DNA from 2 places in the Thermus albus genome. Region 2 is predicted to be linked to the other one. Evidence: riboswitches for the same ligand, from Rfam matches in the RefSeq annotation. Region 2 holds a riboswitch; the other holds the start of a gene.

Region 1 (4,202 bases), on a different contig from region 2:
GGCATGAGGGAAAGGACACGGTAGCCCTTTTCTTCCAGGACCTTTTCCAGAAGGGGGAGGGGCTTGCCGTAGAGCTGGAGGGCAGCTGCCCCGGGCCCTTCGGGAAGCAGGGGGACGAGGCTTAGGCTGGTGCCGTCCCCCACCCCGTGGGGAGGATGCCCCAGTTCCCTTAGGGTCCTGGCCGCCTTGGTTCCCCGGGCTAGGCGGTGGGCTCGGCGCAGGCTACCCTCGAGGTCCAGCCCTAAAGCCCTTCCCCCCTCCAGGAGCTCCCTCACACCCACCCCGGTGGTGGCCAGGAACAGGTCTACCCCTGAGGCCAGCCGCCAAAGGGCATCCCAGTACTCGGGCACGGGTACCTTCTCCGTGGCCTGCACGGGGAAAAGGAGGGGGGTGAAGCCTAGCTTTTTCGCTAGGACCTTGAACTCCTCCCTCCTCCTGAAACCGGTATAGGCCAGTCGCATGCCCTTGCCTCCCGGTTACGCTATACGGCGCACTCTCCCCGCCCCAGGCTCACCTGGAAAACCTCCCCTTCCGCTCCCAGATCCTCGTAGAACCCCGGGGCCTCCTCGTAAGGGGGGATCTCCTGAAGATCGGCCAGAAGGGGCTTGAAGGAGGCTACCCCTACCCGGTCTAGGAAGGCTTGGAAGTTTTCCCCCTCCTGCCGTTCCTGCTGGTAGCGCCTAAGGATCCTTTCCACCGCCTCTGGAGTGCGCCTCGCGGGAATGCGGGCCACGATCTGGCCGAAGCGAGCTTCCCCTTCCCGAGTGCGCCCGCCCAGGAGCAGGGTGTAATGGGGAACCTCCCTCTCCCCCACCTTGCGGCTGGACCCATAGAAGCCGATGTCGGCGATGTGGTGCTGGCCGCAGGAGTTTGGGCAGCCGGAGATCTTCATGGCGATGGGTCTTAGCCCGGGGTCGCGGACCAGGGGAAGGTTTGCCAAGTGGGCCTCGAGGGCTTGCGCCAGGCCCCGGGAGTGGGTGATGGCCAGGTTACAGGTATCGGCCCCGGGGCAGCGGGTGATGTCCAGGATGGTATGGGCCTGGGGAGAGGCTAGACCGGCCTGCAAAAGGGCTTCGTAGAGCCCGCCCAAGGCTTCCTCCGGCACAAAGCGGAGGAGGAGGTTCTGGCTGATGGCGCTTCGCACCTCGCCGGCATAGGTTTCGGCGATTGCCGCCAGGGCCCTAAGCCCCTTGGGTGTGATGTCCCCCAAGGGGAGGCGAACGGTGACGGTATAGTACCCCTCCTGCTTCTGGCGGAAGAGGTTGGTGCGGCGCCACTCGTCAAACCCCGGGGCAAAGGAGAAGGGTTTTCTTGGGGGGGAGGGTAGGGGAGGAGGCGAGGAGTCCTGGGGCGGCTGCCAGGCCTTGAGATCCTCCCCGCTGGCGGTTAACTTCACGATGCGCCTTTCCTCCCGCACCGCCTCGCGAAAGGCGGCGATCCCCCACTTCTTGACCAGGAACTTAAGCCGGGCCTGGGTTAGGACCTTGCGGTTGCCATGGCGGTCAAAGAGGCGGAGAACGGCTAGGATGGTGGGGAGAAGGTCCTCCTCTGGGGTGAAGGGCTCCAAGGGCTCGGCGCTCATGGGAGCAGCCCCCAGGCCCCCACCCACGTAGAGGCGGAAGCCTCTTTTGCCCCCCTCCAACGCCGCCACCGCTCCAATGTCGTGGATGGGGGTGCGGGCGTGGTCGGTGCCGCATCCCTCAAAGGCGATCTTGAACTTACGGGGCAGGTTCTGCCCCACGGGGTGGCGGAGGAAGTAGCGGTAGGTGGCCTCGGCGTAAGGGGTCACGTCGAAGGGTTCCTCGGGGGAGACCCCGGCAAAGGGGCAGCAGGTGATGGCCCGGATGGAGTGGCCGCAGGCCTCGCGGGTGGTGAGGCCTACCCGGTTTACCTTGCGCAAAAGCTCCGGTAGGTACCTGCGGTGCACATGGTGTAGCTGGACCGCCTGACGGGTGGTCACGTGGGCCAGGCGGTTCTCTGCGTACTGCTCGGCCACCTCCGCCAAGACCCTTAGCGCCTCCGGGCTGATCCGCCCCGCAGGAAGCTTGATGCGGACCATATGATGCTCGGGCCTACCCCGGATGCCGTAGATGCCGTTTTTTAAGCGGTAGACCCTGAAATCCTCAGGGTCTTCCTCCCCCGCCTCGAGGCGGGGGATCATGGCCTCCAGGTAGCGGATCTCCGCTTCCGCCTGGTTTAGGCTCCTTCCTTTCTCAAACAAGGTCTCGCCCATTGCGCCTCCTTCCCCCGAAAGGGGGCTGGCGGCATAGTATACCATTGAGTCTATGAAAGTCAAGGGTATGTGCGAGGATCCATGGGGGTAGACCATAAGCTCTCCCATAAGCATCTGCTTGGCAGGGGAGGCCTCGGGGTGTCAGAGGATTCCGCGAGCGGGACCCCACGCCTCGGGCATGCTATAATCAAAGGGCAGGCTAGGGGTGCCCCAAGCGAGGGGCTGAGAGCTGGGTCTCTCCCAGCAACCCTTAGAACCTGATCCGGGTAATGCCGGCGGAGGGAAGCCTATGCGGAGGAAACCTCACCACAATTCGCTGCCCCTTCCTCGGAGCGCTTGGGCTCGGACCCCTCGCCTTTTGCATTAACCCGGGCTGAACGCGCCGAGGAGGTGGAAGCTTGCTGGGAAGGCTTTATTTGGTGGTAACCCCTAGGCCCGGTTGGTCCTTTGGGGAGATCTTAGACCGCACGGAAAGAGCCTTGGCGGGCGGGGTAGAGGTGGTGCAGCTCCGGGCCAAGGACTGGGAGGCCAGGCCCATCCTGGAGCTAGGGGAAAGGATGCTCTCCCTAGCCCGGCGCTACGGGGCGCCCTTCTTCCTCAACGACCGGCCGGACCTGGCGGCCCTCCTGGGAGCCGATGGGGTGCACCTGGGGCAGGGGGACCTTACACCCCAGGAAGCCCGTCGCTTTTTCTCCGGCATGGTGGGCCGCTCCACCCACGCCCCTGAGCAGGCCCGGAAAGCCTTGGAGGAGGGTGCCGACTACCTCTCCGTGGGGCCGGTCTGGGAAACCCCCACCAAGCCGGGAAGGCCCGCCGCCGGCCTGGCCTATGTGCGCTGGGCCAGGGAAAACCTTCCGGAAAAGCCCTGGTACGCCATCGGCGGCATCACCCTGGAGAACCTGGACGAGGTTTTGCAAGCCGGGGCAAGCCGGGTGGTGGTGGTGCGGGCCATCCTGGATGCGGAAAACCCGGAAAAGGCAGCGCGGGCTTTTCGGGAGAGGCTTTATGGTGTGGCTTAACGGCGAGGCCAAGCCCTTGGAAGGAAAGACGCTTAGGGAGGTCCTGGAGGAGCTGGGTGTGGAGCCATCCCGGGTGGCGGTCTTGCTCAACGAGGAGGCCTACCCGGGGCGGGAGCTTCCCCACCGCGTCCTGAGGGAAGGGGATGTGGTGGAGGTGGTCACCCTCATGCAAGGAGGCTAGATGGACACCTGGAAGGTAGGGGATACCGAGCTTAAAAGCCGCCTCATCCTGGGCTCGGGCAAGTTCAAGGACTTTGGGGTGATGCGGGAGGCCATTAGGGCTTCAGGGGCCGAGGTGGTCACCGTGGCCATCCGCCGGGTGGAGGCCAGGATGCCCGGGCATGTGGGACTCCTGGAGGCCCTGGAGGGGGTTAGGCTTCTCCCCAACACCGCCGGGGCCAAAACCGCGGAGAAGGCCCTTAGGATTGCCCGGTTGGGCCGGGTCCTCACGGGGGAGAGGTGGGTGAAACTGGAAGTGATCCCCGATCCCAGCTATCTCCTTCCCGACCCCCTAGAGACCCTGAAGGCGGCGGAAAAGCTTCTGGAGGAAGGTTTCACGGTCCTCCCCTATATCGGCCCCGACCTGGTCGTGGCCAAGAGGCTTGCGGCGCTGGGCACGGCCACGGTGATGCCCTTGGCGGCCCCCATCGGCTCCGGCTGGGGGGTGCGGACCCGAGCTCTTTTGGAGCTCTTTGCCCGGGAGAAGGCCTCCCTTCCCCCGGTGGTGGTGGACGCGGGGCTGGGCCTACCCTCCCATGCGGCGGAGGTGATGGAGATGGGCCTGGATGCGGTACTGGTCAACACCGCCATCGCCGAGGCCAAGGACCCCGTGGCCATAGCCGAGGCCTTCCGCTTGGCGGTGGAGGCGGGGAGGAAGGCGTACCTGGCGGGGCCCATGCGGCCCAGGGAGGGGGCGAGCCCCTCGAGCCCCACGGAGGGCGTTCCGTTGG
Region 2 (4,202 bases):
AAGACTGCGCAAGGCAGGTAAGAGGGCCCGGGCCAGGAGGGGGTAGGCCAGAAGGGCATAGGCGGCCAGCAGGAGGAGCAGGGAGCCCCGAAGATGGGGGTAGGCGAGAAGGTAGCCGAGGCCCACCGCCACCGGGCTCACCATAAGGGGAAAGAGGCCCAAAAGGTCCATGAGGGGGCTCCTCCGGGCCGCCGCCGCATAGGCCACCCCCAAGGGCAAGGCCAAAAGGAGGGCCAACAGGGTGAAGCGGAGGGTATTGCCCAGGGCCAAGGACAGGGGGGTGAAGTCCTTGGAGGCCCAGGCCGAGGCCAAGGCCCCGGGATCCACGTGGAGGAAAAGCACCCCCAGGGGAGCAAAAAGAAGAAGGAAAAAGCCCCCTAGACCCAAGGTGTAGGCCCAGGAGGGAGCGGGAAGAAGCCCTCCCGCGGGAAGGGGATAAGGCCTAAGCCGGAGGTAGAGGACCACAGCCAGGGCCAGGGTGAGGATCTCCAGGAGCATGAGGGCGCTGGCCTCAGGAAAGGCCAGGCGGTAGGCCAAGAGGGTGTAGACCTCCACCTCCAGGGTGGCGTACCGGGGCCCGCCCAGAAGAAGGGGCACCCCAAAGGCGGAAAAGGCGTAGATGAAGACCAAAACCCCAGCCGAACCCATGGCGGGCAAAAGAAGGGGAAGCCCCACCCTGAGGAAGGCCCGAAGGGGGGAAGCTCCTAAGACCCTAGCCGCCTGCAAAGGCCATTCCAGGCTCAAAGCCACCGGCAGGAGGATCCTTAAGGCCAGGCCCAGGTTATAAAACACCGCGGCCAGGAAGAGGAGAGCCTTGGTGCCATAGAGGTCCACCCCCAAAAGCCCCCTGGGCCCCAAAAGGGCCAAGAACCCCAGGGCCACCACCGGGGTGGGCAGGACGAAGGGCAAGGTGGCAAGGGCTAGGAAGGCCTCCCGCAAGGGAAACCGGCGCCGAAAGGCAAAGGCCAGGGGTAAGGCCAGGAATAGGGTAAAGAGGGCGGAAAGGAGCCCATATTCCAGGCTCCAAAGGTAACGCTCCCAGTAATACGGGTTCGCCAAGGCCCGGGCGAGCCCCTCCCCTGCCCCCAGGATGAGGATCCGCCCCAAGGGATAAAAGAGGGCCAGGCCCAGGAAGAGGAAGACCAAGAGGGCCCCGAAGGCCATGCCCCTCAAGCCTAACCCCAAGGCCCCCTAGCGCCTGCCCCGCCGCACCGCCTCGGGGCTTTGCCCCTGGAGGACCACCTTGGTCCACTCCTCAATCCAGCGCTCGCGGTTTTCCGCCATGGCCTTAGGGTCCAAGCGCACGCTCCCCACGGGCTCTGGGGCAAAGCGGAAGACCTCGGGGAGCTTGGCATCGCGGCGGGCCGGGTACATCCACATCTCCGTGGGGATGTTCTCCTGCACCGGCTTGGAAAGGAACCAGTCCACCACCTTCCTGGCCCCTTCCAGGTTCTTGGTCCCCTTCAGGACCCCCACGAACTCCACCTGGAAGAAGGCCAGCTCCGGGAAAAGGTTCCCCGTGGGGGGCTCTTGGTACTTGCCCTCGGAGTAGTAGACCTCGGCGGCGGGACTGGTGGTGTAGGAGACCACCAGGGGCCGATCCCCCTTGTAGAGGGTGAAGTGGGTGTAGTAGGCCTCGCTCCAACCCTTGGCCACCCGCACCCCTCCGTCCCGAAGCCGGGCCCAGAAGTCCAGGTAGCCATCCTCCCCGAAGCGGGCCACGGTGGCCATGAGGAAGGCCAGGCCCGGGGAGCTGGTGGCGGGGTTTTGCACCACCAAAAGCCTGGCGTACTCGGGCCGGGCGAGGTCGGCGGGTATCTTGGGCAAAGGCCGGTCCTTGAAGTAGGCCCGGTGGTAGTTCAGGCTCACCCAGCCGTAGTCCACGGGCAGGGCGCGGAAGGTGGGGTCCAGAAGCAGGGTGGCCTTGAGGTTCCGGATCTCCGGGCTGCGGTAGGGAAGCAGGATATCCGCCTCGAGGGCCCGGGACAAAAAGGTGTTGTCAAAGCCGTAGATCACGTCGGCGATGGGCGCCCCCTTGGTGAGGATGGCCCGGTTTAGGGTCTCCCCGGCATCCCCACCCTTGAGGAAGCGGAGCTTCAGGCCCGTTTCCCGCTCAAACTGGGCGATGAGCCCCTTATCCAGGGAAAAGCTGCTGTGGGTGAGGACGGTGATCTCCTGGGCAAAGCCGAAGGCCAAAAGGACCAGCAAAGACCAAAACCTTAACATATAACCCCTCCTTGTCACCGGGAGGGGCCTTGGTCACCTTCCCTACGCCGGCATTACCCGGTTCAGGTTCCAAGGGTATTTCTCAGCCCCATAAAAGGAGCACCCCCGGTGACGCCTAGAGTTTACCACCCTCTCCGGCCCCAGAAGGGCAACCCAGGCCCCTTTCACACCCTCCAAGGAGCCAGCAGGCCCTCGAGGCTTTCCCGAAAGACCTCGCCAAAGGCCTCCGGCTGGTCAATCCAAGGGTAGTGCCCGGCCTGCTGGACCACGTGGATGGAGGCCCTAAGGCGCTCCGCCACCTCCTCGGCGTAGGGGTAGCTGGTACCGTCCCTTTCCCCCACCACCACCGCCACCGGTCTAGGACTGGGGAAGAGGTAAGGGGTGTAGTCCAGCCGCCAAAGGCCGTTATGCAAAAAGGCCAAAGCCGGGGTGTCGGGCCCCAGAATCCCGGAGCCTTCCGCCACCCACTCGTACTCCAGGCGGCCGCGAGGGGTGGGGAACATGAGCCGGTCAAAGAGCACCTTGGGTTCGGCCCTTTGCAAAGCGGCCTTAAGGTTTTCCTCAGGGTCGGCCAAGGGCTCTAAGCCCGCAGCCTCCGCCAGCCTTGCGGATAGCCAGGGGAAGCTCACCCAAGGGGCCATCAAAATGGCCCCGCCCACCTCCGAATGCCGGCGCAGAAGCTCCAGGGCCACGATGGCCCCAAACCCGTGGGCCAGGAGGTGAAAGCGTTCAAGGCCCAAGGCCTCCGCCAGGGCCAGGGTATCCTCCACCAAGGCATCCACGGTGAAAAGCCTGGGATCTTGGGGAAGCTCCAGGCTCCGGCCCGAACCCCGCTGGTCAAAGTAGACCACCCGGAAGTCCTCCAGGTGCTCCTGAAGCCCCTCCCTGAGGGCATAGGCGTTGCCCCCGGGCCCCCCGTGGAGGACGATGATGGCCGGGGCATGCTCATCCCCCACGTCCTCCACGTAGAGCTCCGCTTCCCCTACGGGGATGTACCCGATTTCTTCCCGCATCCCCTATAGACTACCCCATCCTCCAGGGTAAAGGCCCAAACCTTAACCCCAGGCAGAAGCTGGGCCTTTCCCAAGGCCTCCTCCCCGGCGCCGAACACCTCCAGAAGCCACACCCCTTCCCCCGCAAGAAGCCAGTAGGGATGGGGAAGCTCCCGGGCCAAGCCCAAAAGGGCCTCCTTTTCCTTTCCTTCCACGAAGAGCACCCTCATCCCTTCCCCCAAAGGCGGTGGTAGAAGAGGATCTCGGCGCTCTCCTCCAGGGTGGTGAGGAGGCTATAGGCCTCCAAAAGGGCCTCCTCCGGTTTCTCCTTGAGCCCGATGGCGAAGGCCCCATGCCCCCTTAGGAGGCAGGCCCGCCTGTCCTTAAGGGCCTCGGCCACCGCTAAGGCTGCCTCGAGGGTGGCGCTCACGGTTTTGGGGGCCAGCACCGGGACCTCCTTCAGGTAGTACTGGCCCTCGAGGTCCAGGGGCACCAGGGAGTCCAGGTGCAGGGAAAGGGCCACCGCCACCCGGGGATGGGCATGGACGATGGCCCGGGCCGGCGTCCGCAGGTAAACCTCCCGGTGGATGACGCTTTCCACGCTGGCCCCTTGCGGAAAGGGACCCTCCAGGGGCACCTCCACCAGGTCCTCCGGGGTAAGCCTCCCCTTCTGCACCCCACTTTTGGTGATGAGAAAGCCCTCCTTGGTGCGCACGGAAAAGTTGCCCGCGGTGGCGGAAATGAGCCTATGGTGGAAAAGGTCCTCCCCCACCTGGCGAAAGACCCCATAAAGCCGGGCCAACATGGTCCCATTATGGCGCACTTGGGAAACCGGGAGGCCGGACCCCGCCCAGCAAAAACCCCAACCTGGCCTGGCCAGGTTGGGGCATCGGGGGCTTCAACCGCCCGGGCCCTAGGCCTGCTTACCCGGCTGCTCCCGGCGGGCAGGGCGGCGCACCGCGGGTTCCTTGGCCTCCACTGCCT

Evidence for each region. A riboswitch is a leader RNA that binds a small molecule or an ion and turns the genes downstream of it on or off. The one in region 2 is predicted to bind thiamine pyrophosphate.
Region 1: linked by a shared signal. The riboswitch ahead of thiE (thiamine phosphate synthase) and the one ahead of L0D18_RS09635 (thiamine ABC transporter substrate-binding protein) in region 2 are both predicted to bind thiamine pyrophosphate.

What each region holds. Positions count from the first base shown of each region.
Region 1 covers NZ_JAKTNR010000001.1:389,615-393,816, reverse strand. Annotated here, with positions in the region: gene L0D18_RS01950 (uroporphyrinogen-III synthase) at 1-461, opposite strand, end outside; gene L0D18_RS01945 (nitrite/sulfite reductase) at 482-2,233, opposite strand; TPP riboswitch at 2,425-2,534, shown strand; gene thiE (thiamine phosphate synthase) at 2,632-3,252, shown strand; gene thiS (sulfur carrier protein ThiS) at 3,239-3,433, shown strand; gene L0D18_RS01930 (thiazole synthase) at 3,434-4,202, shown strand, end outside.
Region 2 covers NZ_JAKTNR010000009.1:58,277-62,478, reverse strand. Annotated here, with positions in the region: gene L0D18_RS09640 (ABC transporter permease) at 1-1,164, opposite strand, end outside; gene L0D18_RS09635 (thiamine ABC transporter substrate-binding protein) at 1,192-2,226, opposite strand; TPP riboswitch at 2,248-2,343, opposite strand; gene L0D18_RS09630 (alpha/beta fold hydrolase) at 2,391-3,239, opposite strand; gene L0D18_RS09625 (hypothetical protein) at 3,209-3,448, opposite strand; gene L0D18_RS09620 (fuculose-1-phosphate aldolase) at 3,445-4,023, opposite strand; gene rpoC (DNA-directed RNA polymerase subunit beta') at 4,132-4,202, opposite strand, start outside.